DNA from 4 places in the Kitasatospora sp. NPDC091276 genome. Region 1 is predicted to be linked to each of the others. Evidence: riboswitches for the same ligand, from Rfam matches in the RefSeq annotation. Region 1 holds a riboswitch; each other region holds the start of a gene.
What was found. Region 1 has a riboswitch for cyclic di-AMP ahead of AB0O19_RS01150 (glycoside hydrolase family 16 protein). Riboswitches for the same ligand answer to the same signal wherever they lie in the genome.

Region 1 (7,631 bases):
GCCTCGGACGCGCCCACGACCGGCCCGGGCTCCCCGCGGGAGCTCGGTGCGCGCTGCATGCGCGAACTCACGGCGGGGCTGCGGCTCTACGGGCGGGAGGGCTGAGCCCGCCCGGCCGCGAACAGATAACAGCTGACAGATTTCGTTATCTGTTATCTGTTATCTGTTATCTGTCGGCTGTCATCTGTCACCTGTTCCTCCTCCCCGGCCCCGTTAGGGTGGGTGATCGCGCGCCCCGGTGGGGGAACCGGGGTGACCACCTCGGATGTCCTGGACGGAGGGGGCGGGGAGTTCGAGGCGTGGGAGCAAGTAGGACATGGGTCTGACGAGCCACAAGGTGTTGGCGCTGGCCGTATTGATCGCCGTCGTGATGACGGCCGGCACGGTCTGGCTGTGGCCAAGACTCGCCAAGCAGACCTGGCAGGCGGTGCTCGGCCGGATCGGCTCCCTGCTCGCCACCCAGCTCGCGGTGCTGGCCGCGCTCGGCCTGGTGGCGAACAACTACTTCGCCTTCTACAGCAGTTGGGACGACCTGCTGGGCACCGGTGACACCGGCCCGGTGGTGATCCACAACAAGGCGGACGCGTCCGGCCGGCTGCTCGTGGAGACGATCGGCCACGCCTCCGTCAAGGGCGGCGGCGCGATGGGCCGCGAGCCCAGCCAGTCCGGTGAGATCCGCAAGGTGCGGATCGACGGCGCGGCCAGCCGGCTGTCCACCGAGGGGTACGTCTTCCTGCCGCCGCAGTACTTCCAACCGGAGTACGCGCAGCGGCAGTTCCCGGCGGTGATCGTCAGCACCGGCTTCCCCGGGATCGCCGAGAACCTGATCACCCGGTTCAACTACCCGGGCGCAGCGCTCAAGTTGCTCCAGGACGGCAAGATGCAGCCGACCGTCATGGTGCTGATGCGCCCCTCGCCGGCCCTGCCGCAGGACACCGAGTGCGAGGACATCCCGGGCGGCGCGCAGTCCGACACGTACTTCACCAAGGACGTCCCCTCAGCGATCCAGGCGAGCTTCCGGGTCTCCTCCGACCCGCAGGCCTGGGCCTTCATGGGCAACTCGACCGGCGGCTACTGCGCCCTCAAGCTGGCCATGCGCCACCCGGACGTCTTTCCGACCGCCGTCGCGCTCTCCGCCTACTACGACGCCGCCGACGACCCGACCACGGGCGACCTGTTCGGCGGCAGCAAGCAGCGTCGTGACGAGGCCAACCTGATGTGGCGGTTGAAGAACCTGCCGCAGCCCAAGGTGTCCGTGCTGCTGGCCGGCACCAAGAAGGGCGACGGCGACTACCGGCGCGACACCGAGGCCTTCGTCGACGCCGTGCAGTCCCCGATGAAGGTCTCCTACAGCATGTTGGAGAACGGCGGCCACAACTTCGAGACCTGGAGCGCGCTGCTGCCGTCCTCGCTGGAGTGGCTGTCCCAGCACCTCAAGGTCCCGAACCAGGCTGCCTGAGCAGGCCGCCCGAGCAGGCCGCCCGAGCAGACTGTCTGAGCAGGCAGTCTGCTCAGACGGTCTGAGTAAGCCGACGGACAGCGAGGGGGCGCGGGAGCGGTGAGGCTCAGGCCACCCGCTCCAGCGTCCCGGTGTGCAGCTCGCCGACCCGGCCGCCCTCGCCCTCGTACGTCCAGAAGGCGCGCACCGTCAGCCGGCCGAGGTCCATCACGTGGCTGACGGTGATCCCGCTCTCCTCGGTCCAGCTGATGAAGTAGATCTCCGGCGCCACCTCGGCGACGTGCAGCCGCACGTCCTCCCACTGGCCCGCCGACTCGCCGAGGCCCTCCCAGCGCAGCCGCCTGCCGTCGGCCGAGTAGGTGTTGCGGAAGGCCGCGCCGTTGTCGGCCCGGAAGAGGTAGGTGCGGCCGGCGAAGGCGGGCAGGGGCGCGGTCATGGTGGGGCGGTACCTCGTTCCTGTGGGGCCGTGCACGGCGGTCTTGTGCACTGCGGAAGATGTCGGACCTCCAATTTATCCGACCCGGTGAGCCGGGTGGGCGCACCCGTGGACGGTGCGCCACGGCACCGGCCGCCACCGCGCAGGCCGGCGCGGTGTGCGGCGGGCACCTGGGCGCCCGCCGGCGGCCGGTCCTACCGTCCACCCCCATGAGACGCACCCCCACTCCCGTGCGGCACACCCCCACCGCCGTCAGACGCACCCCCACCGCGTTGTCCGCCCTCCTGCTCACCCTCGCCGCGCTGCTCCTCGGCACCCCCACTCCCGCCCAGGCCACCGTCGCCCAGACCGCCACTGCCCAGACCGCCGCCGAGGCGGCCACCGCCCCGCTCGCCCTCGAAGCCGCCTTCCCCGCCCCCGGCAACGGCTGGGCCAAGGTCGAGCGCTACCTCGACACCACCCCCGGCTTCCGCACCGAGCAGTACCCGGCCGACGGCCGCGGCGACCAGGACGGCGCCCGCCGGACGTACTTCGGCGGCACCGGCCAGCCCTCCTCCAGCCGCTTCCTGCTGTACTCGGCGACCGGCTGGGACACCGGCAGCCGTCCGACCCCCGTGCTGCTGGTCCACGGCGCCAACGACAACGCCGACCGCGCCTGGGCGAACCCGGGGGAGAGCGGCACCTGCGGTGCCTCCGCCTGCCCGTCCACCGGCCTCGCCCAGTACCTCGCCGGCACCGGCCACCGGGTGTTCGCCATCGGCTTCGCCCACAAGCAGGGCGACAACCTGCTCCAGGCGCAGGCCGTCGGCGACGCCGTCGCGCTGATCCGGGCCCGCCTCGGCGTCCCCCAGGTGGACGTGGTGGCCTGGAGCAAGGGCGAGGTCGCCGCCCGGGCGTACGTGTCCTCGGTGCGCCCGTCCTGGGGGCGGGCCTACGCGGGCGACGTGCGCCGCCTGATCACCCTCGGGGGCCCGAACGGCGGGCTCGACTACGTGTACGCGCACGGCTGGTCGTTCGACCTCGCGAGCTGGCCGGCCTGCGGCGGCACCGCCAACGCGCCGTCCCCGCACCTCTACATGACCTGCTACGGCACCTACACGGCGCAGCCCTGCCTCGGCGTGCTGCCCACCGGCGGTTACGACTGCTACCCGGGCCAGCGCCAGCTGCTCGCCCGCTGGGACGGCCGGTACGGGGTGGACGGCACCGCCCAGGACTGGTGGACCACCTACTACGGCGGCCAGGGCTTCTACACCTCCGGCCAGGGCATCCAGGCGGCGATCGACGCCGGTTCGCTGATCGCGCCGCTGCAACAGGCGGGCGTCCCCGCGTCGGTGCGCACCTATCTGCTCGCGGGCGGGTCCGCCGACATCCCGGGCGTGCTCAACGAGAACCGGGGGCCCAGCGACGGCATCGTGTTCACCGCGAGCGCCCTGGACACCACCGGCATCGCGACGATCGGCGGCACCCGGCTGCTCACCGGCCTCAACCACCTGGAACTCGCCTGGGCGCCGGAGGCCGAGAGCCAGGTCGACAACTGGCTCGCTTGACCCGTGGACCCGTGGACCCGTGGACCCGTGACCCGTGGACCCGTGACCCGTCGATTCGCCGATCCGTCGTTCGGCAGCTCGACGGCTCCGCTGATCCGTCCCAACTGATCCACCACGCAGCGTCGTTGATCGACACCACTGTGACCTGTGCGACAACCGGCCCGGGCAGGTTGTCCGTTCACGGACGGCCCGCCTAGCCTGCAACCGTCGTCCGCCCTCGCGGACCCCCGCCGCCGGGACGCCGAGTCCTGTCCACCCGCCGGCCGGCAACCGAGCACCACAGCGGACGGGAGCGGGGGAACCAAGGTCAGCGCCCGGCCCGTACGCTCCCGCGTGCGGGCCGTGGCTAGGGGTGAAGCCGCTTCCACCGGCGGCCGGGCTGCCTCAGCCCGAATCCGACAGCTCACCTCGCAGGCGTCGCAGAGGACACTGCCATGCACCAGCCTGCCCGGCGCCGCGCGCCGCGCCACGCCCGCCCCTCCCACCGGGGCCGCAACGCCACCCTCGCCGTCACCGGAGCGCTCGCCGTCACCGGCGCCGGACTGCTCGGCCTGCCGGCCGTCTCCGGCGCCCAGGCCGCCACCGCCCCGACCGTCACCCAGGACCGGCTCGCCCCGGCGACCATGGTCGCCAACCAGGCCGCCACCGCCTCGCTGACCCTCCACTCCTCGGCCTGCTTCACCGCGAAGACCGTCGGCGTGGGCGTCCGGAACGCGGGCGGTGCGAACCTCGACTTCCCGGGCAACGCCTCCAACGTGCAGATCTGCCCGAGCGGCCTGTCCTTCACCAGCGGCGCACGCGCCCTGCCGGCCGGGACGTACACCCAGTTCGGCTTCTGGCAGGACCTCGGCGGGGCCTGGCACAACCTGGCCTCGCAGCAGCTGGTGGTCTCCAGCACTCCGGCGCCGACTCCGCCCCCGACCCCGGCGCCCACCACGAAGCCGACTCCCGCCCCGACCCCGACGGCGACCCCGACCCCCACCGCGACGGCGACCCCCACCGCGAAGCCGACCCCGACGAGTAGCCCGAGTAGCCCGAGCAGCCCGAGCATCCCGAGCCCGAGCGCCACCGCCAGCCCGTCGGCCGGCACCCCCGCATCCCCGGTCGCCGGCAAGTCGCTGACCTGGTCCGACGAGTTCAACGGCCCGATCAGCTGGGGCTCGCGCTGGGTCGGCGACAAGAGCACCGCGTACAAGTACGGCAACCACAACCCGGACGACAACAAGCTCGACCTGCTGAACAAGAACAACGTCAGCGTCGCGAACGGGGTTGCCACCTTCACCGCCGCGCCCGGCACCACCACGCTGGAGAACGGCAAGCAGGCCTGGAACACCGGCTTCCTGACCACCGAGGGCTCCAGCGAGGGCTTCCAGGTCAGGACCGGCGACTACGCCGAGACCCGGGTCAAGCTGCCGTCCGGCTCCGGCGCCTGGCCGGCCTTCTGGACCTGGAAGAACGGCAACGGGGAGGTCGACTCCTTCGAGTACCACCCCGACAACCCGAACCTGCTGGAGCTGACCAACCACGTCAACCCCGGCAACCCCAAGTACTACACCGACGCCGGCGCCGTCGCGAAAGACCAGTGGGTGACCATCGGCACCTATTACGGCGCCACCTCGGTGGACTGGTACGTCAACGGCGCCAAGGTGTTCTCGGACGGCAAGGGTGTCGGCGCCAACTGGTCGGCGTACCTGATCCTCAACCTGTCGGTCGGCGCGGGGAAGTACCACCCGGCGCCGCAGGGCACCGCCCCGATCACCTTCGCCGCCGACTACGTCCGCGTGTACCGGTAGGGCCTTCGGGGCTTCCGGGTCAGGAACCGGGAGCCGTCTCGACCACCGTGATGTCGAACGGCTGCCGGTTGTTCCCCTCGTCCGGGTCGTCCGCGCCGCGCACCGCGACCGAGCCGCCGGTGAGCTTGCCGATCCGCAGGTCCGGGGAGAGGCGCACCGGCACCAGCGCGGTCGCGCTGCGCAGCGGGGGCAGTCCGGCCGGGAAGGCACAGCGCACCTGCCGGCCGTTGAGCCGCACCTCGCAGTCCTCGGGGAAGTACGGGCCCTCCGGGGAGACCCCGGGAGGCAGCGTCACCAGCACGGTGAACGGTGCGGCGGTGGTGTCCGGGCCTCGGTTGGCGATGAAGGCGTGGACGGTGGTGGTGCCGCCGGGCGGGGCGGCGTCCGGGTCGAGCCGGACCATCTCCAGATCGGAGCGGGACGCCGTGGTGGCTGCCGTGTCCACCGCCGGCCGGGGATCGGGCCGCCGCAGCGCCCAGGACGGGCCGGCGGTAAGCGTCGCCACCGAACAGCCGGCCGCCATCGCGGCGACGAGCGAGGCCGCGCGGAATCCGCAGAGCCTGCTGGCCTGCCCGGACCTGCCCTGCCCGGACCCGCCCCGCATTGTCGAACGCCTGTACGTCATCGTCGTCCACCCTGTCCCGGGGCCCCGGCCGCCCGCGCCGTTGCGGGCCGCGTCCGCACCAGGGTGGCGGAGCCTGCGCCGGGGGCCGGTACAACCCGCTCGGCGTCCGCCCGAACGGGGGAGCGCACGTGCGGGAAGTCGATCCGGTCGACTTCCCGTACGTGAAGCGGGCAGTGACGATGGGTCAGGGGGCGAGGACCTGCCCCAGCCGGGTCGCGATGTGGTGCATCACCGGCACCAGCGAGGACGTGCCGGCCTGCTCCTCCAGGGCCCGGATGCGGGCCTCCGGGCCGGACACCGACAGGGCGGTGGGCGTCGGCGCGCCCGGTACGGCGAGCGCGATGCAGCGGACGCCGATCTCCTGCTCCTGGTCGTCGACCACGTAGCCGCGCTCGCGCGCCTCGGCGAGCTGGTGCAGCAGTTCCTGCGGGTCGGTGACGGTGTACTCGGTGTGCGCGGGCAGCGGGTTGGGGCCCAGGACGGCGCGCGCCTCGTCCTCGGGGAGCTGGGCCAGCAGCGCCTTGCCGACGCCCGTGCAGTGCGGCTGCACCCGTCGGCCGACCTCGGTGAACATCCGCATCGAGCGCCGCGACTGCACCTGCCCGACGTACACCACCTCGCCGCCCTCCAGCACCGCCAGGTTGGCGGTCTCGCCGGTGGCCTCCATGAGTTCGGCCAGGTAGGGGCGGGCCCAGCTGCCGAGCAGCCGGCCGGCCGTCTCGCCGAGGCGGATCAGCCGGGGGCCGAGGGTGTAGCGACGTGCGGTGTCCTGGCGTACATAGCCCTGCTGGACGAGGGTACGAACCAGGCGGTGGATGGTCGGCATCGGCAGGCCGGAGCTGGCGGAGAGCTCGCTGAGGGTGGCCACGCCGCCGGAGTCGGCCAGCGCCTCCAGGAGTTGGAAGGCGCGCTCGACGGATTGCACGCCGCCGGTCGCGCGGTCCGGGCTGGTCGTCGATGCTGTGTCGGGGGTCGAAACCACCGGCGTTCCCTTCGCTGTCGGGGAGGAGTAGAGTCCCGGCGATCACATCAACAAACCGTTGAAATTCTGTATCGCGGAAACTAGTCTCCACCTTACAGAATCGAATCCGCCGGCAGACGGGTTCCGATCAAGGAAGTTCCCACCGGAGCTCCCTTCGCCAGGCTCAACCGCTTAGGAGTGTCCTGCCCATGGCTACAGAACAGGGACCCGTCGGCGCCTCCCCCGCTGCTCCGGTCGTCACTGTCGCCGGTCCGCGCGTTCACCGGGCGGAGGAGGTGCTCACTCCGGAGGCGGTCGCCTTCGTCGTCGGCCTCCATCGCGCTTTCGAAGGGCGCCGACAGGAGCTCCTGGCCGGGCGGAAGGCCCGCCGGGCGGAGATCGCCAGAGCCGGCACGCTGGACTTCCTCCCCGACACCGCCGACGTCCGGGCCGGCGACTGGAAGGTCGCCGAGGCGCCCCGCGCGCTCCAGGACCGCCGGGTCGAGATCACCGGCCCCACCGACCGCAAGATGGTCATCAACGCCCTCAACTCCGGCGCACGGATCTGGCTCGCCGACTTCGAGGACGCCACCTCCCCGACCTGGGAGAACGTGGTCAGCGGCCAGATCAACCTGATCGACGCCTTCGAGGGCCGGATCGACTTCACCACCTCCGCCGGAAAGGCGTACGCCCTCAAGCCCGCCGCCGAACTCGCCACCGTCGTGGTCCGCCCGCGCGGCTGGCACCTGGACGAGAACCACCTGCTCGTCGACGGCACCCCGGTCGCCGGAGCCTTCCTCGACTTCGGCC
Region 2 (7,631 bases), on a different contig from region 1:
ATCGCGAAGATGCCGCCCCAGCCGAGCACGGTCATGGCGAGCGCGAGCCAGAGCCGCAGGGTCCGGAAGGCGGCCAGTTCGGGGCCGAGCCGGGCGGCGCCCGCCCTCGGCTGGACGGGCACCAGCGCCGCGATCCCGGCGAGGCCGAGCAGGCCGAGCCCGGCGACGACGTAGAACGTGGAGCGCCAGCCGAAGTGCTGGCCGAGCAGGGTGCCCATCGGGACGCCCAGCACGTTGGCGGCGGTGAGGCCGGTGAACATCAGGGCGATGGCGCCGGCCCGCTTGTGCGGGGCGACCAGGTCGGCGGCGACGACCGAGCCGATGCCGAAGAACGCGCCGTGCGCGAAGGCGCTGACGATCCGCCCGATCATCAGCAGCCCGAAGGCGGGGGCGACGGCCGCGATCAGGTTGCCCACCACGAACAGGCCCATCAGCGTCAGCAGCATGCCCTTGCGGGGGGCCCGGGTGCCGAGGATGGTGAGCAGCGGGCCGCCGACCACGACGCCGAGCGCGTAGCCGGAGATCAGCAGACCGGCAGTGGGGATGGAGACCGAGAAGTCGCCGGCGACCTCGGGCAGCAGGCCCATGATCACGAACTCGGTGGTGCCGATACCGAAGGCGCTGATCGCCAGCGCCAGGAGCGCGAGGGGCATGAGGGACCGCTTTCCAGAGAGAACCGTTGCGCATGCAACTACCAGCGTCGACAATACGAGACACCCGCAGGTACTTGCAAGCGCCATCTATCCCTGACGACAGCGATCCCGGCCACGCCACTTGCCACACCCCCGAGCGGAGATTAGGTTAGGCTCACCTAACTAACTGGAGGTCCGTCATGAGCCTGCCCGCCGGCGACGCCGAGGTGCCCGAACCCACCACCGCCGAGCGCGTCCAGAGCCTGCTCAGCGCGACCTCCTCGCTCACCGTCCGCGCCTGCGGCGAACACCACGACCTCGACACCCCGGTCTCCGTCCACGGCTCCCGGCTGCGCCTGCGCGCCCCGCTGGGCGACCCGCTCGCCACCGCCGCCGCCCGCGCCACCGACGGACTCGCCGTCGTCCTGGACGTCACCGACATCTCCCCCGTCGCCGTCCGCGACCGGATCCGCGCCCGCCTCACCCTGGCCGGCCGACTACACCTGGCCCACCTCGCCGACGACGGCCTCAGCGTCCACCTGCGCGTGGACGTCGCCCACGCCGTCCTCGCCACCCCGTACGGCACCGGCGCGCTCACCGCCGGCGACCTCGCCCTCGCCGCGCCCGACCCGCTGGCCCGCTACGAGGCCGCCATGCTCACCCACCTCGCCGACGACCACGCCGACGCCCTCGCCGTCCTCACCCGGCTGCTCGACCCGGACCTGCTCGCCCAGCACCCGGAGGTCCGCCCGCTCGCCCTGGACCGCCACGGCCTGGTCCTGCGCCTGGACCACCCGCACGGCCACCGCGACGTCCGCCTGGTCTTCCCCGAACCGGCCGCCGACACCGAGGACTTCGGGCAGCGGATGCACGAGCTGCTGACCGCCGCCCAGCACGGGCTGCCCGCCCACCGGCTCTGAACCGGCCCACCAGCCCACATATCTGACACATCGTCAATTCGCCTTGGGGGCACCCACCAAGGCCCGGAAACGACAGCGGCCGGCCCGGCTCGCGAGAGAAGTCTCGCGAGCCGGGCCGGCCTGGGCGTGTCCCGCGCCCATGTCCACTGCTGCGGCGATCACCCGGTCGAGCGGTCACCCGACATGACCATCCCGGGCGGTCGATTCGCCCCGTAGCAGCGGTGGTTCCTCATCCGGCACATCCGGCAGATCCGGTACATCCGGTACATCCGGTACGGGTCAGAGCGCGACGCCGTGGGCCCGCAGGTAGGCGACCGGGTTGATGTCCGAGCCGTACTCCGAGCCGTTGCGGATCTCGAAGTGCAGGTGCGGGCCGGTCACGTTGCCGGTCGCGCCGGAGAGGCCGATCTGCTGTCCGGCCTTGACGGCCTGACCGATCTTCACACCGATCGAGGAGAGGTGCGCGTACTCGGCGTAGTGGCCGTCGGCGAGCTTGATCTCGACCTCGTTGCCGTAGGCGCCGCCGTTGCCGGCCTTCACCACGACGCCGTTGCCGACGGCGCGCAGCGGGGTGCCGGTGGAGGCGACGAAGTCCTGGCCGGTGTGGTGGCCGGAGGCCCACATCGAGCCGGCCACGCCGTAGGCGGTGCCCAGCTTCGGGCTGGCCAGCGGGGCGACGAAGGCGGAGGCGGCGGCGACCGGGACGGTGCTGACCGTGGCGGACGGCGCGGCGGTCTGCAGCTGGGTCTGGAGCTGGGCGGACGGCTTGGCCGCCTCGGTCCGGACCTCCAGCTGGGCCTGCGGCTTGGCGGCGGTGGTGGCCGGCGCGGCGTCCTGGGCGGACGGCTGGGCGGGCTTCGCCGGGGCAGCGGGCTTGGCCGGGGCGGCCTGGCCGGCGATCACGAGCCGCTGACCGGGGAAGATCAGGTCCGGGTTGCCGCCGACGACCTCGCGGTTGTGGTCGTACAGCGCCTGCCAGCCGCCGTCGACGTGCTGGGCGTCGGCGATCCGGGACAGGGTGTCACCGCTGACGACGCGGTAGCTCTCCTGCGACGAGGCCTGGGCCTGGTCGGCGGGAGCGGCGGCCGGGGCGGCGGTGACCGCGGCGGCCGGCGCGGGGTGGGCCTGGGCGCTCATCGCGGTGACGAGCGGCAGGGCGAAGGAGACACCGGTGACGGCGGTGGCGATCCCGATGCGGGCGGCGCGGGGCAGGGCGATACGACGAGCCTGTGCAGGCATGGAATTTTCCTCTCCGACGCCTGCGAGGTGAGCTGTCGGGTTCGGGCTGGAGTTGCCCGGCCGCACATGCGGCTTCACCCCTAGCCGGCCCTGGATCCGGGTACGCGAAAGCGTGCCGTTTCCGGTCCGGCGACTTACCTGTGGGTCCCCCGCTCCTGCCGTACAGAGTTCGGTGCGAGCCACCGGGCAGCGGCAGGATTCGGCGTTCCACCCGGTGGATCCGTCCGGACTGGCCGGGCGGTCGCTGAACTAAAACCCATCCGTTCGGGTGAAGCAATGTCGATCACTTGAACCGCCGACAACCCCCCGAGCTGCGGTGACCCTCCGAATGATCGGCCGCACCGTACGTGCACAATCCATTCACCCGGCGCCACTGATCCACGACGCTGCGCCGATTCCGCCACCGCTGCGCACCCGCCCGCTCACGCACCGCGCACCCACCGACACGCCACCCGGTGACCCTTGTCACGTACGCCCCACGGGCGCAGGATCGGCCCGTGGCCACCTCCGAAGCAGGAACACTGCGCCTGGGCACCTCGCGGGGACGCTGGGTCCTCCTCGCGACGGTGCTCGGCTCCAGCATGGCGATGCTCGACGGCACCGTGGTGAACGTCGCGCTGCCCCGCATCGGCACCGATCTCGGCGCCTCCCTCGCGTCCCTGCAGTGGACGCTCAACGCCTACCTGCTCACCCTGGCCGGACTGATCCTGCTCGGCGGCGCGCTCGGCGACCGGTACGGCCGGCGCCGGGTCTTCCTGATCGGCGTGCTCTGGTTCGCCGCCGCCTCCGCGGCCTGCGCCGCCGCCCCCACCATCCACGTGCTGATCGCCGCCCGCGCCGTCCAGGGCATCGGCGGGGCGCTGCTCACCCCCGGTTCGCTCGCCATGCTGCAAGCCGTCTTCCACCCGGACGACCGCTCGGCGGCGGTCGGCCTGTGGTCGGGCCTCGGCGGGGTGTCGGCCGCGGTCGGCCCCTTCCTCGGCGGCTGGCTGGTGGACGGCCCCGGCTGGCGGTGGATCTTCCTGCTGAACCTTCCGCTCGCGGCCGCCGTGGTCGCGGTCACCTCCCGGTTCGTCCCCGAGAGCCGGAACGAGAGCGCCGTCGGCCGCTTCGACGTCCCCGGCGCGCTGCTCGCCGCGCTCGCCCTCGGCGCGATCACCTACGCGCTGACCGCCGCCGGGGAGGGCCTGTCCCCCGCGGTCTGGCTCACCGGCGCGATCGGCCTGCTGCTCGGCGCGGCCTTCATCGCGGTCGAGCGCCGCGCCGCCGAGCCGATGCTGCCGCTCGGCCTCTTCTCCTCCCGGCTGTTCACCGCCGTCAACCTGGTCACCCTCTGCGTCTACGCGGCGTTCAGCGGGGTGTTCTTCCTGCTGGTGGTGCAGTTGCAGATCGTCTCCGGCTTCTCCCCGCTGGTCTCCGGCCTCGCCCTGGTCCCGATCACCGTGCTGATGCTGACCCTGTCGGCACGCGCCGGGCGGCTGGGCAAGCGGATCGGCCCCCGGATCCCGCTCACCGTCGGTCCGCTGCTGTGCGCCGCCGGGGTGCTGCTGATGCTGCGCACCGGCCCCGGCTCCTCCTACTGGGCGGACGTGCTGCCCGCCGTCACGGTGCTGGGCTGCGGGATGACCCTGCTGGTCGCGCCGCTGACGGCGACGGTGCTGGCCGCCGTCGAGGTCCGGCACGCGGGCATCGCCAGCGGCGTCAACAACGCCGCCGCCCGCGCGGCCGGGCTGCTCGCGGTCGCCGCGCTGCCCTCGCTCGCCGGGCTGAGCGGCGACGCCTACCGGGTGCCGTCCGCGGTGGACTCCGCCTTCCGCACCGCGATGCTGATCTGCGCCGGGCTGCTGGTCACCGGCGGGCTGACGGCCTTCGCCACCGTCCGCGGCAACGTGCTCGCGCCGGTGGACCGCCCGGTGGCCGAGCCGGACTGCGAGTGGGCCTGCGGCACCACCCCGCCGCTCGACCCGGGCCACGTCCACACGGACGAGGGCCCCGCCACCGGATCGGCGGCAGGGCCCTCAGCTGGCTGACGAATCGTCAGAGGATGTCACCGGGCGCGTACTTGGCGGCCTCCGGGTAGGCGGCGGCGACGGCATCCACCTGGCGGACCACCTCGGCGACCTGAGCACCGGCCGCACCGGTGAAGGAGAGCCGGTCGGCCAGCAGCGCGTCCAGCCCGGCCCGGTCCAGCGGGATCCGCTCGTCGGCGGCCAGCCGGTCCAGCAGCTCGTTCTCGCGGGCGCCCGCACGCATCGCCAGCGCGGAGGCGACGGCGTGCTCCTTGATGACCTCGTGCCCGGTCTCCCGGCCGACGCCCGCGCGCACCGCGCCCATCAGCACCTTGGTGGTGGCGAGGAACGGCAGGTAGCGGTCCAGCTCGGCCTCGATCACGGCGGGGAAGGCGCCGAACTCGTCGAGGACGGTCAGGAAGGTCTCCAGCAGGCCGTCGAAGGCGAAGAAGGCGTCCGGCAGCGCGACCCGGCGCACCACCGAGCAGGAGACGTCACCCTCGTTCCACTGGTCGCCGGCCAGCTCGCCGGTCATCGAGGCGTAGCCGCGCAGGATGACGGCCAGGCCGTTGACGCGCTCGCAGGAGCGGGTGTTCATCTTGTGCGGCATCGCCGAGGAGCCGACCTGGCCCTCCTTGAAGCCCTCCGTGACCAGCTCGTGGCCGGCCATCAGACGGATGGTCTTGGCCAGGCTGGACGGCGCGGCGGCCAGCTGGACGAGGGCGGTGAGCACCTCGAAGTCCAGCGAGCGCGGGTAGACCTGGCCGACGCTGATCAGCACGTTCTCGAAGCCGAGGTGCCCGGCGACCCGGCGCTCCAGCTCGGCGAGCTTGTCGGTGTCGCCACCGAGCAGGTCCAGCATGTCCTGGGCGGTGCCGACCGGGCCCTTGATCCCGCGCAGCGGGTAGCGGGCGATCAGCTCCTCCAGGCGACGGAAGGCGACCAGCAGCTCGTCGGTGATCGACGCGAAGCGCTTGCCCAGGGTGGTGGCCTGCGCGGCCACGTTGTGCGAGCGGCCGGCCATGACCAGCTCGGAGTGCTGGGCGGCCAGGCGGGCCAGCCGGACCAGCACGGCCACCGTGCGGTCGCGCACGTGCTCCAGCGACTGGCGGATCTGCAGCTGCTCGACGTTCTCGGTCAGATCCCGGGAGGTCATGCCCTTGTGGATCTGCTCGTGGCCGGCGAGTTCGCTGAACTCCTCGATCCGGGCCTTCACGTCGTGGCGGGTGACCCGCTCACGGGCGGCGATGGAGCCGAGGTCGACCTGGTCGATCACCCGCTCGTAGTCGGCGACGGCGTTCGCCGGTACCTCGACACCGAGGTCCTGCTGGGCCTTCAGGACGGCGAGCCACAGGTGGCGCTCAAGGACCACCTTGTGCTCGGGGGACCACAGCTGGGCCAGGGTCGCCGAGGCGTACCGGGAGGCCAGGACATTGGGGATCTGGGGCTTCGCGCTCACGCTTCGCAAGCCTAACAGCCGAGGTCAGCCGGAACGTCGGCGCATCGGGCGGCTCCGGCCCGGGCCGGAGCGGACGGCTCCGACCGGGCCCGCCCGACGGTTCCCGCCGGGCGCGGGGCGGCCCGCTGCCGGGCGGCCTACTGGGCGGCGCCGGACCGGCCGGCCAGCACCGGCAGGACCTGCGCGCAGATCGAGTGCAGCGCGATCCGCTGCTCGTCGGTCATCGCCTCGAACGCCTGGTGGGTTCGGGCCATCTCGCCGCGGATGCGGTTCAGGATCTCCCGGCCCTCGTCCGTGATCACGACGATCTTCACCCGGCGGTCGCCGGCGGCGGCCTCCCGGTGGGCCAGGCGCAGCGACTCCAGCCGGTCCACGATCCCGGTGACGTTGGACGCGTCGCAGCCCAGCCGTCCGGCCAGCGCCCGCATCGGCACCGGCTCCTGCACCGCGCCGAGCGCCTTGGCCTGCGAGGAGGAGAGCCCGTGCCGGGCCGCGGCCGCCGCGAAGTCCTGGAAATACGCGGCGCCGACGGCGGCCAACGCTTCCATCAACTCGGCGTTGGTCGGTACGGTCGTCGTCGCTGTCGAACCCATGGGGTCAGCGTACGGCCAAGTGCTTCAGCAACTCAAGCTTTGACCACGGCAACCGTCGACGGCTTGACCGGAACTGCGGCACCGGCCGGTCGACAGAGCCTAGAGCACCAGCTGATCGAACAGGTGCCGCAGCTCCGGATCCGGGTCCGCGGTCAGCCCGGTGTGCACCGGCCCCGGCTGGACGATCGCGCTGCGCGGAGCGGTCAGCCAGCGGAACCGCTGCCCCGGGCTGTCCCCCGCCGCCGGGCCGGCCTGCGGGCCCCCGGCGCACACCGCCTCGATCCCGTGCAGCGCCCGCCGCACCCCGTTCACGTCCGCCACCGGGTCGAGCGCCAGCAGCCGGGCCTGGTCCAGGTGCGTGCGCGCGGCCAGGTACCCGTTCTGGCGGCAGTACAGCAGCACCCCGACGTTGACGCACTCGCCGCGTTCCACCCGCGGCACCGCGCGGATCACGGCGTACTCGTAGTCGTGCAGCTCGACGGTGGCCGGCAGCGCGGGCGTCCTCGGCTCGGTCATGCGGGCACCTCCGGCAGCCAGTCGCGCGGACCGGCCAGTCGGCCGGTCAGCTGGGCGCGGTACGCGGCGCGCACCGCCTCGGGCGAGTCGAAGCCGGGCTCGTCCAGCAGCCAGACCTCCGGGATCCTCGCCACCGCGCCCTCGATCGCGGCCTCCGCGAGCGGTGCGAGCGCCTTGTCGGCGGCCGTCAGGTCCGGCCGGGCCCGCAGCAGCGCGTGGTCGGAGGCGTCGTACGGGCGGCGCACCCAGGCGGCGGCGCCCGC
Region 3 (7,631 bases), on a different contig from region 1:
TGGCCCGGGAGAGCGACGGCTCGGTGGCCGTCCAGTGGCACTCCGGCCCGGCCCGGCACGAGGCCGGCTCGCCGAACGTCATCGGCGCCTACGCGATCGCCTCGGCCTGCCGGGCGCTGAGCGAGGCGGGCTTCGACGCGCTGGAGGCCCGGGAGCGGCAGCTGATCGCCCGGCTGACCGCCGGGCTGGCGGAGATCCCGCAGGTCAAGGTGCTGACCCTGTTCGGCGCCGAGGCGGCCCGGGTGGGCGTGCTGTCCTTCGTCGTCCAGGGCTGGAACAGCTCGCACTTCTCGGCCGCGCTGTCCGCCGAGTACGGCATCGGGGTCCGCGACGGCCTGTTCTGCGCGCACCCGCTGCTGCGCACCCTGCTCGGGGACGAAGAGGTCTCCCCCTCCGAGTGCGGGGCGCCCGAGCCGTCGCTGCCCGGCGAGCGCAGCCTGAACGCGATCCGGGTGAGCTTCGGGGCCGGGACCCCGGACGAGCACGTCGACCGCTTCCTGACCGCCGTGCGCGAGCTGGTCACGGACGGTGCCGCGTGGAACTACCGCAACGAGGGCGGGCGCTGCGTCGCCACCGTGCAGGTCGACCGGGGGCGTCAGCAGGGCTGAGGGGCCCGGTCGGCGGGGCCGAGGGGCCTACTCGTCCAGGCCGAGGGCGAAGGCGGCCTCGAGGTCGTGCTGGGAGTAGGTGCGGAAGGCGATCTGGGTCTCGGTGTGGGCCACGCCCGGGACCTTGTTCAGCCGGCCCGGGATGACCGCGGCCAGATCGTCGTGCCGGCGCACCCGGACCATCGCCACCAGGTCGTAGCCGCCGGTCACCGAGTACACCTCGCTGACGCCCTCGATGGCCGCGATGGCTTCGGCGATCTCCGGGATGCGGTCGACACTGGTCTTGATCAGGACGATGGCGGTGATCACTGTTCGGGCTCCTTTGTGGGGTGCCGCCAGCGTATCGGGCGTCAGCCGGGTCGTCTCGGGGGGTGGCTGACCGCCGTGCAGGCGTAGAGGAAGCCCGCCGAGAAGCCGATCACGTGAACCAGATAGGCCACCCCGGGCCCGGCCGAGTGGACCGACCACCACTGCAGGGCGAACCAGAGGCCGAGCACCAGCCAGGCCGGGAAGCGCAGCGGCAGGAACAGCAGCAGCGGGACGAGCGTCGTCACCCGGGCGCGCGGATGGAAGCGCAGGTAGGCGCCGAGGACGGCGGAGATCGCGCCGGAGGCGCCGATCAGCACCCGGGTGGAGCCCGGGGAGTGCGCCTCGGCGAGGGCGAAGCCGTACGTGGCCAGGCTGCCGGCGGCCAGGTAGAAGACGGCGAACCGGGCCCGGCCCAGCCGCCGTTCGACGGTGGGGCCGAAGACGTGGAGGAAGAGCAGGTTGCCCAGCAGGTGCAGCCAGCCGGCGTGCACGAAGAGCCCGGTGAGGACGGACAGCGCCGGGTGCTTGCCCGGGGTGGGCGCGGCCGGGCAGCCCGGGGCCGGGTCGGGGGCCTGGGCCAGCTGCTCGGCGGTCAGCGGGCGGCCGGCCAGCACCTCGGCGGGGATGACGCCCCAGCGCTGCTCGTACCGCTGCTCCGCGCAGAGCCGGGACTGGCCGGTGCCGTACAGCGGGTTGAGCCCGGCGGCCGGGCCCAGCAGGAACACCAGGGTGTTGACCGCGATCAGGGCGTAGGTGACCGCCGGGGCGGGCACGGACGGGTGCTCGCCCCGCGCGTCGGTGTGCCCGGGGGCCGTCAGTGCCATGCGGCCAAGCATCCCTCCGTGTCGGGCGTGTGACACGGCCTTGTACGGCAGGTGGACTAGCCCGCTCGTTCTCCTGACTGGTGGCCGGGATGGTTGCCTCAGGCAATAGGCTTGGGGCGGGCAATCCCGCCTCCCGCCGCCGACGCCGGGGCTCCGGGGGGAGCGCCTAGCCCACCCAGGGACCACCCGAGAGGACCCCCGATGACAGTCCCCGCCCTGACCGCCGAGACGCGCTGGCGCTGCACCCTGTGCGGAAACCTCACCCGCTTCGACGTGACCCGCACCGCGCGGGTCACCGAGTTCCTGCACTTCGACCTGGCCGGCGAGTCCAAGGTCGAGGAGACCGAGGTGCTGAGCGAGACGATCGAGTCGGTGCGCTGCCGCTGGTGCAACGCCGTGGACCAGGTCGAGCTGGTGGCCCGTCCGGGTGCCGAGAACGCGGAGGCCTCCGCCGAGCAGGGCTGACGCCCGACGGCGCGGGGGGCGGGTGCGCGGCGCGCCTGCCCGCCGCGCTGGGACAATACAGACAGGACGCACGGAGCGTGACGACAGGGCGGCGGCCGCGGGCCGTGACCCCGTAGGACCAGGATCGGAGCCGAGGACGTGGTGGACGCAGCGAGGGAGCCCGCCGAAGCGCAGGGGCTTCAGCCCGCTGCGGCCGTGCAGGCGCGGGCCGCCGACGCGGCTCCGTCCGAGCCCGCGGCCGCCGGCGGGGCGGCGGGTCCCGATGAGTCGGTGGGCCCCGGCGGGGCGGCGGGCTCCGGCGAGGTGGCGCCGGAGCGTGGTGCCGAGAAGCTGGACCGGCCGCTGCCCGAGGGCGTGCGCCGGCGCGTGGTCGGCCTGGCCTCGGACGCGCTCGGCGGGCTGCCGCCCGGCGAGCTGCCGCAGAGCCTGCGCCAGTACGTCAAGTTCACCCCGGCCCGGCGGGCCAAGTACGCGGCCACGGCGCTGGCCGCGGCGCTGGAGTCGGAGCCGGCGTTCCGGGTGCGGATAGCGGAGCGGCTGAGGCTGGGCCAGCCGGACCTGGTGAAGGCGTTGGAGTCGGGCAGCGTTCCGGGCGCCGCCGATCCGATGGACGTCGCGGCCGCCGCCTACCTGGTGCGGTCGGCCGGTTGGAGCCGGCTGGTGGCCGAGGCCGGGGAGGAGGCCGAGCGGGCCGGCGCCGAGGGCGCGGCCGCCGAGGCCACCCGGCTGGCGGAGAAGTTGCAGGCGGAGCTCGCCGAACTGCGGTCCGCCGCCCGGGCGGACCTGGAGCGGCAGCGCGCGGAGTTCGAGGGCGTCCGCCGGGAGGCCGAGTCGCTGCGGAAGAAGGTGCGCTCGCTGGAGAGCGACACCCGCCGGGCGCAGGCCGAGACCAGGCGGCTGACCGCCGAGCTGGAGGCCGCGAGGGCGCAGGCGGCCGCCGAGCGTGGCGCCGCGGAGTCCGAGGCGCGGCGGCTGCGGCACCGGGTCGGCGAGCTGGAGACGGCGGCCGAGCAGGGCCGCCGGTCGGCCCGCGAGGGCCGCAGCGTCGAGGACATGCGGCTGCGGCTGCTGCTGGACACGGTGCTGCAGTCGGCGCAGGGGCTCCAGCGGGAGCTGGCGCTGCCGGTCTCCCAGATCCGGCCGGGGGACCTGGTGGAGGCGGTGGTGCCGGGTGCGGCCTCGCCGCACGACGTGGCCCGGCGCGGTCTGGCCGACGACGATCCGGCGCTGCTGGACCAGCTGCTGGCGATCCCGCAGGTGCACCTGGTGGTGGACGGCTACAACGTGACCAAAACGGGCTACCCGACGCTGCCGCTGGAGCAGCAGCGGATCCGGCTGCTGGGCGGGCTGGCGATGCTGGCCCAGCGCACGCAGGCGGAGGTCACCTGCGTGTTCGACGGGCAGGACCTGGACGTTCCGGTGATCATGGCGCCACCGCGCGGGGTGCGGGTGCGGTTCAGCCGGACCGGCGAGACCGCGGACGAGCTGATCCGCCGTCTGGTGCGGGCCGAGCCGCAGGGCCGTCCGGTGGTGGTGGTGTCCACCGACCGGGAGGTCGCGGAGGGCGTGCGGAAGGCCGGCGCGCGCCCCGTGGCTTCCGTTCTGCTGCTGAACCGGCTGGCGCGGCCCTGACGGCTGCCGCGGCGGGATGACGCCTGGTCAGCGCCCGGTTTGCGGTGGTGTGCACATCCAGTGGAGCCTGCGGGGGAAGTGGAGTTCACGCCTTCGGGGGAGTGGCAAAACCCGTGGATCTTCCCTAGGGTGTGGCGTCAAACCTATTTTCCGGATTCTCACCTGATCGGGTGAGGCCGATGGAAGAAGGAGCAATTCCCTTGGCCTCCCACCGCCGTCCCAAGCAGCCGAGCCGCGCCCGGGTCTCCGTGCTCACCGCTGCCGCGGCGACCGCGGTCGCCCTCTCCGCGCAGGTCGCCGCGCACGCCGCGCCCCAGCCGAGCAAGAGCGACGTCAAGGCGCAGATCGACCAGCTCCAGCAGGACCAGGAGCAGGCGGCGGAGAAGTACAACGGCGCCAAGGAGCGGGCCGACCAGCTCCGCAAGCAGTCCGACCAGCTGCAGGACAAGGTGGCCCGCAGCCAGGACGAGATGACTCAGCTGCAGACCGGCCTGGCCGGCGTGGCGGGCGAGCAGTACCGCACCGGCGGCATCGACCCGTCCGTCCAGCTGATGCTCTCCTCGGACCCGTCGGGCTACCTGGAGAAGGCGTCCAGCGCCCAGCAGGCCAGCGCCAGCGAGTCCGAGGCGCTCAAGGGCCTGCTGGACCAGCAGCGTCGGCTGGACCAGGAGAAGTCCGAGGCCGCCGCCGTCCTGGCCTCGCTCGACTCCACCACCAAGGACCTGAACCAGGCCAAGACGGACGTCAACCAGAAGCTGAAGGCCGCGCAGGACCTGCTGAACTCGCTCAGCGCCTCCGACCGCGCCGCGCTGCGGGCCCAGCAGCAGCAGGACGACCGCGCCTCGCGCGGCAGCGACCGTGCCGACCTCGGCAGCCTTCCGCAGGCCGGCGGCTACGCGGGCGTGGCCGTGGCCAAGGCGATGAGCAAGCAGGGCTCGCCGTACGTGTGGGGCGCCACCGGCTCGACCACCTTCGACTGCTCGGGCCTGATGGTCTGGGCGTACGGCCAGGCCGGCGTCTCGCTGCCGCGCACCTCGCAGGAGCAGGGCAACGTCGGCACCAAGGTCTCGCTGGACCAGGCCCAGCCGGGCGACCTGGTCATCTACGGCGCCGACCGGCACCACGTCGGGATGTACATCGGCAACGGCATGGTGGTGCACGCGCCGCACACCGGCGACGTGGTGAAGGTGATGAAGGTCGACGCGATGCCGATCAACACGATCCGCCGGGTCTGACGGCCCGACACGCCCGGAGGGCCCCGTCCGGGCCTGTGATCCACGCCACCCTCCGACCGGGGGTGGCGTTCGGGTTTTGTCCGCAGCGCGAGTCCCCGGTGAAGAGTGATCAGCTTTGCGTACGGCGGTGATCACTATGTGTCATATTCACAAAAGAACTTTGGTCTTCTTCCGTCTTTTTTCTGACAAGGATTTGAACGGATCACGGTTCAGTTACTAGGGTCGTGCCCCGAACCACCGCACTCCCGATCGCCCAGCCAGGGTGACGGCGGTGGTTTCCGTCGAGTTCGTGACGCAGCGGGGCGGGCCCAGTGCCTGCCCGACGGGGAGCCCAGCAGTCGGGGGTGCTGTCGAACGGAGCCGGGGAACCACGTTCCTCCGGGGTGAATCGGCGCCAGGTCGGCCGGTGGAACGGCCGTGAGGCGTCGTAGGGCACGCTTCCGGCCCGAACCCGTCAGCTCACCCGGTAGACGGCGTAGGAAGAAGGAGTCCGCCTTCGTGGCGTCCCATCGTCGTCCCAAGCCCGCCAGTCGCACCCGGGTCTCGATCCTGACCGGCTTCGCCGCGGCGGCCGTCGCGCTGTCCGCGCAGTCCGGCGCCCACGCCGACCCGCAGCCGACCAAGGACCAGGTCAAGGAGCAGGTCGACCAGCTCAACGAGCAGGCCGAGGTCGCGACCGAGAAGCTCAACGCCGCCCAGGAGAAGCAGCAGCAGCTGCAGAAGCAGGTCACCGACCTGCAGGACCAGGTGGCGCGGCAGCAGGGACAGGTGACCGACCTCCAGGGCGGCCTGGCCGAGATCGCCGGCGAGCAGTACCGCAACGGCGGCATATCCCAGACCGTCCAGCTGATGTTCTCCGCCAGCCCGGACACCTTCCTGAGCCAGGCCGACACGCTGAACCAGGCCGGCGGCACCCAGAAGGGCCAGCTCAAGCAGCTCCAGGACGAGCAGCGCAAGCTCGACCAGGTGCGCTCCGAGGCCCAGGGCAAGCTCGCCGAGATGGAGACCACCACCCAGCAGCTGAAGAGCGCCAAGGACGAGGTCCAGGGCAAGCTCAAGGCCGCGCAGGACCTCTTCAACACCCTGTCCGAGCAGGAGCGCCAGGCGATCCGCGCGGCCGAGGAGAAGGCCGCCGCCGAGGCCAAGGCGAAGGCCGACGCCGCGGCGAAGGCCGCCCAGCAGCAGGCGGCGGCCCAGCAGGCCGCCGACCGCTCCTCCCGCGACAACAGCCGCACCGACCTGAGCGCGTCGCAGGCCCCCGCCGCGCCGGTCACCAAGCCGAGCGCCGGCAGCTCGCGCGGCGCCGCGGCGCTGTCCATCGCCGCCTCCAAGATCGGCAGCCCGTACGTCTACGGCGCCTCCGGCCCCGGCTCCTTCGACTGCTCGGGCCTGATGGTCTGGGCGTTCAACCAGGTCGACGTCTCGCTGCCGCGCACCTCGCAGGAGCAGGCCCACGCCGGTACCCGGATCGGCACCGACCTCTCCCAGGCCCAGCCCGGCGACCTGCTGATCTTCTACGGGGACGCCCACCACGTCGGCATCTACGCGGGCAACGGCCAGGTGCTGCACGCGCCCAAGCCGGGCGCGTCGGTCCGCTACGAGGCCGTCGGCAACATGCCGCTGACCTCCATCGTGCGGGTCTGATCCCCGCTCAGGCCCTCCCGGGCCCGGCCTTCCACCGCGGAAGGCCGGGCCTGCGGCTTTTCCGGCGCCTCGGACTGATGTCCGATTGCGGGTCAAATATTCGGGTTGGCGGGGGTTTGGACTCGGTTGCCCGGACTCGCTAACGTCTGCCACCGGACTCCGCTTCCAGGGCCGCCCGCGTTGGGGCGGCGGCGGGGCCCCACCGCCGGATCGGAGCCGCTGCCGCCATGCCCGTGCACCGTCGTTCCCAACTGCTCGCCCGTGCGCTGGTGCTGACCGCAGCCGCCGCCACCGCCCTGGGTGTGACGACGGGCGGCAGTGCCCAGGCCGCCCCCGCCACGCCGGACACGCCCACCCGCAAGGACGTCAAGGCGCAGGTGGAGCAGCTCTACGGCGAGGCCGAGCAGGCGTCGGAGAAGTACAACGCCGCCCAGGAGGCGCAGCAGCGGCTCCAGGGCGAGACGACCGTCCTCCAGGGCGAGATCGCCGTCGCCCAGGACCAGCTCAACCAACTGCGCGGCGACCTCGCCACCGTGGCCGGCGCCGAGTACCGCGGCGGCGGCATGGCCCAGACCGTCCAGCTGATGCTCTCCACCGACCCGGAGGGCTACCTGTCCCGGGCCCGCACCCTCGACCAGGCCGCCGAGCGGCAGCAGGAGACCCTGCACGAACTGGCCACCCGCCAGCGCCGGCTCGACCAGCGCCGCACCGAGACCGCCGGCAAGCTCGCCGAACTCGACCAGGTCCGTCGCTCGCTCGCCGACAGCAAGCAGCAGATCCAGCAGCGGCTCACCCAGGCCCAGCGGCTGCTCAACAGCCTGGGCGTCGTCGAGCGGGCCCGGATGGCCGCCCAGGACGCCCGGGAGGCCGAGCAGCGCGCCACCCGGGGCACCGACCGGCTGGACCTCGGCACG
Region 4 (7,631 bases), on a different contig from region 1:
CACCGCACCGGCGCCCACGATTTCTGCGGAGGATCGTAGGCAGGTCCTGACCCTCCGCAACAGGGATTACCCCTCAGGTGACCAGGGTCACGCCCGCCACCCGGCCAAGAGCTGTCCAAGAGCTGTCCACGGACCGTCCACGGGGCGTCCACGGAGCGTTGGCGGGCCGTCCGCCGGGTGTCGACGATCCGGCCCCGCCGGTCGCGTCCGCCGGAGGCGGTGCGGCCCCGACCCACCGGATACGGTCGACGCATGCCAGTGCAGCCCGATCCCGCCGCCCCGCAGCTCTTCACCTGGGAGTTCGCCACCGATCCGTACCCCGCCTACGCCTGGTTGCGCGAGCACGCCCCGGTGCACCGCACGACGCTGCCGAGCGGGGTGGAGGCCTGGCTGGTGACCCGCTACGCGGACGCGCGGCAGGCGCTGGCGGACGGCCGGCTGTCGAAGAACCCGGCGCACCACAGCGAGCAGGCGCACCGCACCGGGCGGGTGGGAATTCCGGGGGAGCGCCAGGCGGACTTGATGACGCATCTGCTGAACATCGACCCGCCGGACCACACCCGGCTGCGCCGGCTGGTGTCGAAGGCGTTCACGCCGCGCCGGGTGGCGGAGTTCGAGCCGCGGGTGCAGCAGCTCACGGACCGGCTGATCGACGGCTTCGCGCAGCGCGGTTCGGCGGACCTGATCCACGAGTTCGCGTTCCCGCTCCCCATCTACGCGATCTGCGACCTGCTGGGCGTGCCGGCCGAGGACCAGGACGACTTCCGGGACTGGGCCGGGATGATGATCCGGCACGGCGGCGGCCAACGCGGAGGCGTGGGGCGGGCGGTGAAGCGGATGCGGGCGTACCTGCTGGAGCTGATCCACCGCAAGCGGGCGGATCCGGGTGATGACTTGATCTCGGGCCTGATCCGGGCGAGCGACCACGGCGAGCACCTGAACGAGAACGAGGCCGCCGCGATGGCGTTCATCCTCCTGTTCGCGGGGTTCGAGACGACCGTCAACCTGATCGGCAACGGCACGTACGCGCTGCTGCGCAACCCGGAGCAGCGCAGGCTGCTGCAGGAGTCGGTGGTGCGCGGCGAGACGGCGCTGCTGGAGACCGGGATCGAGGAACTCCTGCGCTACGACGGGCCGGTGGAGATGGCGACGTGGCGTTTCGCGACGCGGCCGCTGTCGATCGGCGGGGTGGACATCCCGGTGGGTGATCCGGTGCTGGTGGTGCTGGCCGCGGCGGATCGCGATCCGGCCAGGTTCGCGGACGAGAACACCCTGGACCTGGCCCGCACGGACAATCCGCACCTGGGTTTCGGCCACGGGATCCACTACTGCATCGGCGCCCCGCTGGCCCGCCTGGAGGGGCGGAGCGCACTGGCCACGCTGCTTTCCCGGCTGCCGGACCTGCGGCTCGCGGAAAACCCGGAGAACCTGCGCTGGAGGGGCGGCCTGATCATGCGTGGCCTGCGGGAACTCCCGGTCGAATTCACTCCGGAGACCCGCTCTCCGCACGCGCCGCCGGTCACGCCGACCGACGCCCCGACACGCTGACGGCATGTCTCCGGAGGCCCGTGGAGCCAGGTCTGAACCCGCATTAATCCGGACATACCGCCGCCGTTGGTAGGCGATTGACCACGCGCCGTAATTTGTGTGTGATGTCGGTGATATGAGCTTGTTATTGGTCTGATGATCTGTCTACTCTCCCTGGAGTTCGCAGCTGCGGACCTCGTGCGCGGAACGCCGAATCCTGCCCGCCGCGTCACGGGAAACCGACCAGACCCTGGGCAGGGGCGGGGGAACCAGGTTTGTTGCCGTTCCCCGACGGCTTGGGGTGAAGCCGCCCGAGCGGAATCGTTTCCGCTTTCGGCGGCCGGGCCACCTCCCGGTCCGAACCCGACAGCTCACCTCGCAGGCGTGCGGAGAGGGACCTCTTCATGCTGTTCGTTGGAACCGGCCGCCACCGCCGTCGCACCCAGACCGAGAAGGCCATCGCCGTCGCCGGTGTGGCCGGCGTCGGACTCGCGATGCCGCTCCTCACCGCCACCGGCGCCTCCGCCGCCCCGGCCTCCACCTGGGACGCCGTCGCCCAGTGCGAGAGCGGCGGCAACTGGAGCATCAACACCGGCAACGGCTTCTCCGGCGGCCTGCAGTTCACGCCCAGCACCTGGAAGGCGTACGGCGGCACCTCCTACGCCCCGCAGGCCAACCAGGCCAGCAAGGCGCAGCAGATCTCGGTCGCCGAGAAGGTGCTGGCCTCGCAGGGCCCGGGCGCCTGGCCGGTCTGCTCCCAGAAGGCGGGCCTGAGCAAGGGCGGCGCCCCGGCCTCCGTGGACACCTCCACGGACGCCAAGCCCGCCAAGCAGTCCGCCGCCAAGCCGACCCAGCAGGCGCAGGCCCCGAAGCCCGCCCAGCAGCCGGTCAAGCAGGCCGCCCCGAAGCCGGCCGCCCAGCAGCCCGTCCAGCAGGCCCCGCAGCAGACGCAGCCGCAGACCCAGGGCTTCTCCGGCAAGGCCGGCTGGGACGCCGACGCGAAGGTGTACTGGTACCAGAACAACGGCGCCTGGTACTGGACCAGCCACCAGAGCGTCTACCAGCAGTACGCGGGCCAGCCCGCCGCCCAGCCGCAGTACGCGCCCCGCGCCGCGCAGCCCGCGCAGTCCGCCCCGGCCGCGCAGCCCGCCGCCGCGCAGGGCGGTCACGACTACACCGTCCGGGCCGGCGACACGCTGTCGACGATCGCCGCCGCCCAGGGCGTGTCCGGCGGCTGGCAGTCGGTGTACGACGGCAACCGCGGCACCGTCGGCGGCAACCCCAACCTGATCATGCCCGGCCAGGTGCTGCACCTCGGCTGAGCGGCCCGGGCCCTGAACGGCCCGCGCCCTGCGGGCGAAGGGGGACGGGACCCGTCCCCCTTCGCCCGCATTCCCCCGTATTCGCCCGCTTCGATCGGGCAAGCAGGTGAACTACCGGTGGGTAGCCGGGCCACACGCTGAGACGGGACCGAGGCCAGCGCGGCCCCGGGGGCCGGGGCGGTTAGGCTCTGGTCGTAACGACTCCGCAATCGTCCCGCCGGCAGCACCCAACGTCAGCCGGACCCTGCTTCCGCAAGGAGATGCCTCGTGCCGTCCATCGATGTCGTCGTAGCCCGTGAGATCCTCGACTCGCGTGGCAACCCCACGGTCGAGGTCGAGGTCGGCCTCGACGACGGCAGCACCGGCCGTGCCGCTGTCCCGTCGGGTGCCTCCACCGGCGCCTTCGAGGCGCTCGAGCTGCGCGACGGTGACAAGAACCGCTACTTCGGCAAGGGCGTGGAGAAGGCCGTCCTGGCCGTCATCGAGCAGATCGGCCCGGAGCTGGTCGGCTACGACGCCACCGAGCAGCGCCTGATCGACCAGGCCATGCTCGACCTGGACGCCACCCCGGACAAGTCCTCGCTCGGCGCCAACGCGATCCTGGGCGTCTCGCTGGCCGTGGCGCACGCCGCCTCCGAGGCCAGCGACCTGCCGCTGTTCCGCTACCTGGGCGGCCCGAACGCGCACGTGCTGCCCGTTCCGATGATGAACATCCTCAACGGCGGTTCGCACGCGGACTCCAACGTCGACATCCAGGAGTTCATGATCGCCCCGATCGGCGCGGAGTCCTTCTCCGAGGCCGTCCGCTGGGGCGTCGAGGTCTACCACACCCTCAAGGGCGTGCTGAAGGAGCGCGGCCTGTCCACCGGCCTCGGCGACGAGGGCGGCTTCGCGCCGAACCTGGACAGCAACCGCGAGGCCCTGGACCTCATCACCGAGGCCATCCAGAAGGCCGGCTACGTGCCCGGCCGTGACATCGCGCTCGCCCTGGACGTCGCCGCGTCCGAGTTCTACGAGGACGGCGCCTACCAGTTCGAGGGCAAGGCCATCTCCGCCGCCGAGCTCATCGAGTACTACGCCGAGCTGGTCGACGCCTACCCGCTGGTCTCCATCGAGGACCCGCTGGACGAGTCGGACTGGGACGGCTGGAAGGCCATGACCGTCAAGCTGGGCGACAAGGTCCAGCTGGTCGGCGACGACCTGTTCGTCACCAACCCGGCCCGCCTGGCCAGGGGAATCGAGACCGGCACCGCCAACGCGCTGCTGGTGAAGGTGAACCAGATCGGCTCGCTGACCGAGACCCTGGACGCCGTCGAGCTGGCCCAGCGCAACGGCTACCGCTGCATGATGTCGCACCGCTCCGGCGAGACCGAGGACGTCACCATCGCCGACCTGGCCGTCGCCACCAACTGCGGCCAGATCAAGACCGGTGCCCCGGCCCGCTCCGAGCGCGTCGCCAAGTACAACCAGCTGCTGCGCATCGAGGAGATCCTCGACGACGCCGCCGAGTACGCCGGCCGCGGCGCCTTCCCGCGCTTCCGCTCTGCGGAATAGCAAGCACAGCCGCTCCGCGGAGCAGCAGGCTCAGCCGCTCCTCGGAGCGGCGAGCACGGTCGCTCCGCCGACCGGTGAGCACGCCTGACCGGTGCCCCGCCGTTCACCCCGTAGGGTGGACGGCGGGGCACCGTCGCGACCAGGAGGGGAACGGGAGATGGCAGGCTGGAGGATCCCGGGCTTGGCGGCCCGGCCTCGCTTCACGAGCCGGGCGACCGTCCTCGTCCTGGTGCTCTGCTCGCTGGTGGCGATCCTCGCCTACCCGACGCGGCAGTTCATCTCCCAGCGCGCCGAGATCTCCGCCCAGCAGGCGAAGGCCGACCGCTCCCGCCAGCAGGTCGAGCAGCTGCGCCGGGAGAAGGCCCGCTGGCAGGACCCCGAGTACGTCAAGGCGCAGGCCCGTGCCCGGCTGCACTACGCGATGCCGGGGGAGACCCCGTACATCGCGGTGGATCCGGCCGGTCCGGCCGCCGCCCGGCCCTCGGCGTCCGCCGGCGGTTCCGCCACCGCCGCCGGCCCGGCCGCCTCCGACGGCGCGCCAGGCGGCTCGGCGCGGGCCGCCAAGCCCTGGTACGCCAGCATCTGGGACTCGGTCGACGCCGCCGACACCACCGACGCCGCCGCCCCGGCCCCCGCCTCCCCCCGTCCGCTCCCACCGTCCCCCGCTGGAGACACCTCCCCCCATGACCACTGAGAACCACCCCGCCGTCTCCGACGCCGACGTCGCCGCCATCGCCGCCCAGCTCGGCCGGGTGCCGCGCGGCCTGCGCGGCGTGGCGCACCGCTGCCCCTGCGGCAACCCGGACGTCGTGGAGACGGCCCCCCGACTGCCGGACGGCACGCCGTTCCCGACGCTGTACTACCTGACCTGCCCCAAGGCCGCCTCGCTGATCGGCACCCTGGAGGCGGACGGCGTGATGAAGGAGCAGACCGCCAGGCTCGCCGAGGACCCGGAGCTGGCCGCCGCCTACCAGAAGGCGCACGAGGACTACATCGCCCGGCGCGATGCCATCGAGGTGCTGGAGGGCTTCCCGAGCGCCGGTGGCATGCCGGACCGGGTGAAGTGCCTGCACGTGCTGGTCGGCCACTCGCTGGCGGCCGGCGAGGGCGTCAACCCGCTCGGCGACGAGGCGATCGGCCTGCTGGAGGACTGGTGGGCCAAGGGCCCCTGCGTCTCCCCGGCCGAGGTCGAGGCCGCCGGTGAGCGGGTCGCCCGCAACCGGGCCAAGGACCAGGACCACCAGGCCGTGATCGAGGCCAAGCAGCAGAAGGCCGCCGAGCGCGCCGCGAAGAAGCGGGCCGCCGAGGAGTCCGACGCCGGGGAGTCCGCGTGAGCATGACCCGGGTGGCCGCGATCGACTGCGGCACCAACTCGATCCGGCTGCTGGTCGCCGACCTGGACCCGGCCACCGGGGAGATCACCGACCTCGACCGCCGCATGATCATCAATCGGCTGGGCCAGGGCGTGGACCAGACCGGCCGGCTGCACCCGGACGCGCTGGCCCGCACCTTCGCGGCCTGCCGCGAGTACCGGGAGGTCATCGCCGGGTTCGGGGTCGGCCCGGAGCGCACCCGCTTCGTCGCCACCAGCGCCTCGCGGGACGCCGAGAACAGCGACGAGTACGTCGAGGGCGTGCGCGCGATCCTGGGCGTCGAGCCCGAGGTGGTGAGCGGCGAGGAGGAGGCGCACCTGTCCTTCGTGGGCGCCACCAAGGAGCTGACCGGCGGCCAGTTCCCGGCGCCGTACCTGGTGTTCGACCTCGGCGGAGGCTCGACCGAGTTCGTGCTGGGCGGTGCGGACGTGCAGGCGGCGCGCTCGGTGGACATCGGCTGCGTCCGGCTCACCGAGCGGCACTTCGGCGGCGCCGAGCTGCCCTCGCCGGAGCAGATCGAGACGGCCCGGGCGCACGTGCGGGCCGAGCTGGACAAGGCCGAGGAGGTCGTCCCGCTGCGCGGCGCGGCCACCCTGGTGGGCCTGGCCGGGACGGTCACCACGGTGTCCGCGATCGCCCAGGACCTGCCGGCCTACGATTCGGCGGCGATCCACCACTCGCGGATCGGCCGGGAGCGGGTCGCCGGGATCGCCCGCGAGCTGCTGGGTGCCACCCACGCCGAGCGCGCGGCCATCCCGTCGATGCACCCGGGCCGGGTGGACGTGATCGCGGCCGGCGCGCTGGAGCTGCTGGAGATCATGGAGCGGACGGGCGCGGCCGAGGTGGTCGTGAGCGAGCACGACATCCTGGACGGCATCGCCTGGAGTATGGCCTCCTGACCTCCTGCGAGCCTTACCCGACCGGCCCCGGCACCCCTTTCGGGGGTCCGGGGCCGGGGCGCGCCCGGACCGGTGCGGGAAAGTTCGTGAATTTCTTCACATGGCGATCCAGTCATTCGTCGCAGCCGCTCGCCCGCTACGTCCGAAATGTGGGACCGAAGGTCTGCTCGCCGTGACGACCCCTGGATCGCAGGTCAAGCCTCGGTTGAGGTTTGAAAATCGAAATCACGAGCGGGAACCCGGGCACCGTACGGATCGTTGCTGCTCAGCAGGGTGGTATTCCGGCGTGCGCTCACGAGGGGGCGCCCGAGGCCGTGAGCCGGCGCGCCGGGCCCGGATTTGCGGCCGCGCAGTGTAGCACGGGGTGTCCAGAAGCTTGTGACCGGGCTCACGAAGGCTGCTCCGGACGGTGCTGGATACTTTCGGATATGAGCACCACGGAGCGTCCTCGCATCCTCATTGTCGGCGGTGGTTACGTCGGCCTGTATGCCGCGATGCGCATCCTCAAGAAGATGCGTTACGGCGAAGCGACCGTCACGGTCGTGGACCCGCGGTCGTACATGACGTACCTGCCCTTCCTCCCCGAGGCGGCCGGCGGCAACGTCGCGCCCCGCAACCTCGTCGCGCCGCTGCGCAGCGCCCTCAAGAAGGCGGAGGTGCTCACCGGTGCGGTCACCGGTGTGGACCACGCCCGCAAGGTCGCCACCATCCAGCCCGCGGCCGGCGACAGCTACGAGCTGCCCTTCGAGTACCTGGTCGTCGCGACCGGCTCGGTCTCCCGCACCTTCCCGATCCCGGGTCTGGCGGAGCACGGCATCGGCATGAAGACGGTGGAGGAGGCCATCAGCCTCCGCAACCACGTCATGGCCCAGCTCGACAAGGCCGAGTCCACCGCCGACGAGGAGGTCCGCCGCAAGGCCCTGACCTTCGTCGTCATCGGCGGCGGCTTCGCCGGT

Region 2: another riboswitch for cyclic di-AMP. It lies ahead of AB0O19_RS19150 (LysM peptidoglycan-binding domain-containing M23 family metallopeptidase); the one in region 1 lies ahead of AB0O19_RS01150 (glycoside hydrolase family 16 protein).
Region 3: another riboswitch for cyclic di-AMP. It lies ahead of AB0O19_RS09255 (NlpC/P60 family protein); the one in region 1 lies ahead of AB0O19_RS01150 (glycoside hydrolase family 16 protein).
Region 4: another riboswitch for cyclic di-AMP. It lies ahead of AB0O19_RS12070 (transglycosylase family protein); the one in region 1 lies ahead of AB0O19_RS01150 (glycoside hydrolase family 16 protein).

What each region holds. Positions count from the first base shown of each region.
Region 1 is NZ_JBFBFU010000001.1:261,401-269,031, forward strand. It holds gene AB0O19_RS01130 (TetR family transcriptional regulator) at 1-105, shown strand, start outside; gene AB0O19_RS01135 (alpha/beta hydrolase-fold protein) at 317-1,459, shown strand; gene AB0O19_RS01140 (MoaF N-terminal domain-containing protein) at 1,566-1,895, opposite strand; gene AB0O19_RS01145 (lipase) at 2,105-3,442, shown strand; cyclic di-AMP (ydaO/yuaA leader) riboswitch at 3,708-3,874, shown strand; gene AB0O19_RS01150 (glycoside hydrolase family 16 protein) at 3,877-5,235, shown strand; gene AB0O19_RS01155 (hypothetical protein) at 5,255-5,860, opposite strand; gene AB0O19_RS01160 (IclR family transcriptional regulator) at 6,045-6,842, opposite strand; gene aceB (malate synthase A) at 7,031-7,631, shown strand, end outside.
Region 2 is NZ_JBFBFU010000014.1:33,031-40,661, reverse strand. It holds gene AB0O19_RS19160 (MFS transporter) at 1-653, opposite strand, end outside; gene AB0O19_RS19155 (DUF2470 domain-containing protein) at 833-1,552, shown strand; gene AB0O19_RS19150 (LysM peptidoglycan-binding domain-containing M23 family metallopeptidase) at 1,832-2,791, opposite strand; cyclic di-AMP (ydaO/yuaA leader) riboswitch at 2,794-2,976, opposite strand; gene AB0O19_RS19145 (MFS transporter) at 3,289-4,821, shown strand; gene purB (adenylosuccinate lyase) at 4,829-6,259, opposite strand; gene AB0O19_RS19135 (MarR family transcriptional regulator) at 6,397-6,852, opposite strand; gene AB0O19_RS19130 (DUF3037 domain-containing protein) at 6,952-7,368, opposite strand; gene AB0O19_RS19125 (HipA family kinase) at 7,365-7,631, opposite strand, start outside.
Region 3 is NZ_JBFBFU010000006.1:5,963-13,593, forward strand. It holds gene AB0O19_RS09225 (aminotransferase class V-fold PLP-dependent enzyme) at 1-608, shown strand, start outside; gene AB0O19_RS09230 (Lrp/AsnC ligand binding domain-containing protein) at 636-917, opposite strand; gene AB0O19_RS09235 (rhomboid family intramembrane serine protease) at 959-1,741, opposite strand; gene AB0O19_RS09240 (hypothetical protein) at 1,943-2,206, shown strand; gene AB0O19_RS09245 (NYN domain-containing protein) at 2,477-3,838, shown strand; gene AB0O19_RS09250 (NlpC/P60 family protein) at 4,039-5,073, shown strand; cyclic di-AMP (ydaO/yuaA leader) riboswitch at 5,412-5,561, shown strand; gene AB0O19_RS09255 (NlpC/P60 family protein) at 5,572-6,717, shown strand; gene AB0O19_RS09260 (NlpC/P60 family protein) at 6,945-7,631, shown strand, end outside.
Region 4 is NZ_JBFBFU010000007.1:269,730-277,360, forward strand. It holds gene AB0O19_RS12065 (cytochrome P450) at 253-1,548, shown strand; cyclic di-AMP (ydaO/yuaA leader) riboswitch at 1,759-1,926, shown strand; gene AB0O19_RS12070 (transglycosylase family protein) at 1,932-2,849, shown strand; gene eno (phosphopyruvate hydratase) at 3,117-4,403, shown strand; gene AB0O19_RS12080 (septum formation initiator family protein) at 4,585-5,097, shown strand; partial or broken gene AB0O19_RS12085 (DUF501 domain-containing protein) at 5,069-5,584, shown strand; gene AB0O19_RS12090 (Ppx/GppA phosphatase family protein) at 5,740-6,675, shown strand; gene AB0O19_RS12095 (NAD(P)/FAD-dependent oxidoreductase) at 7,104-7,631, shown strand, end outside.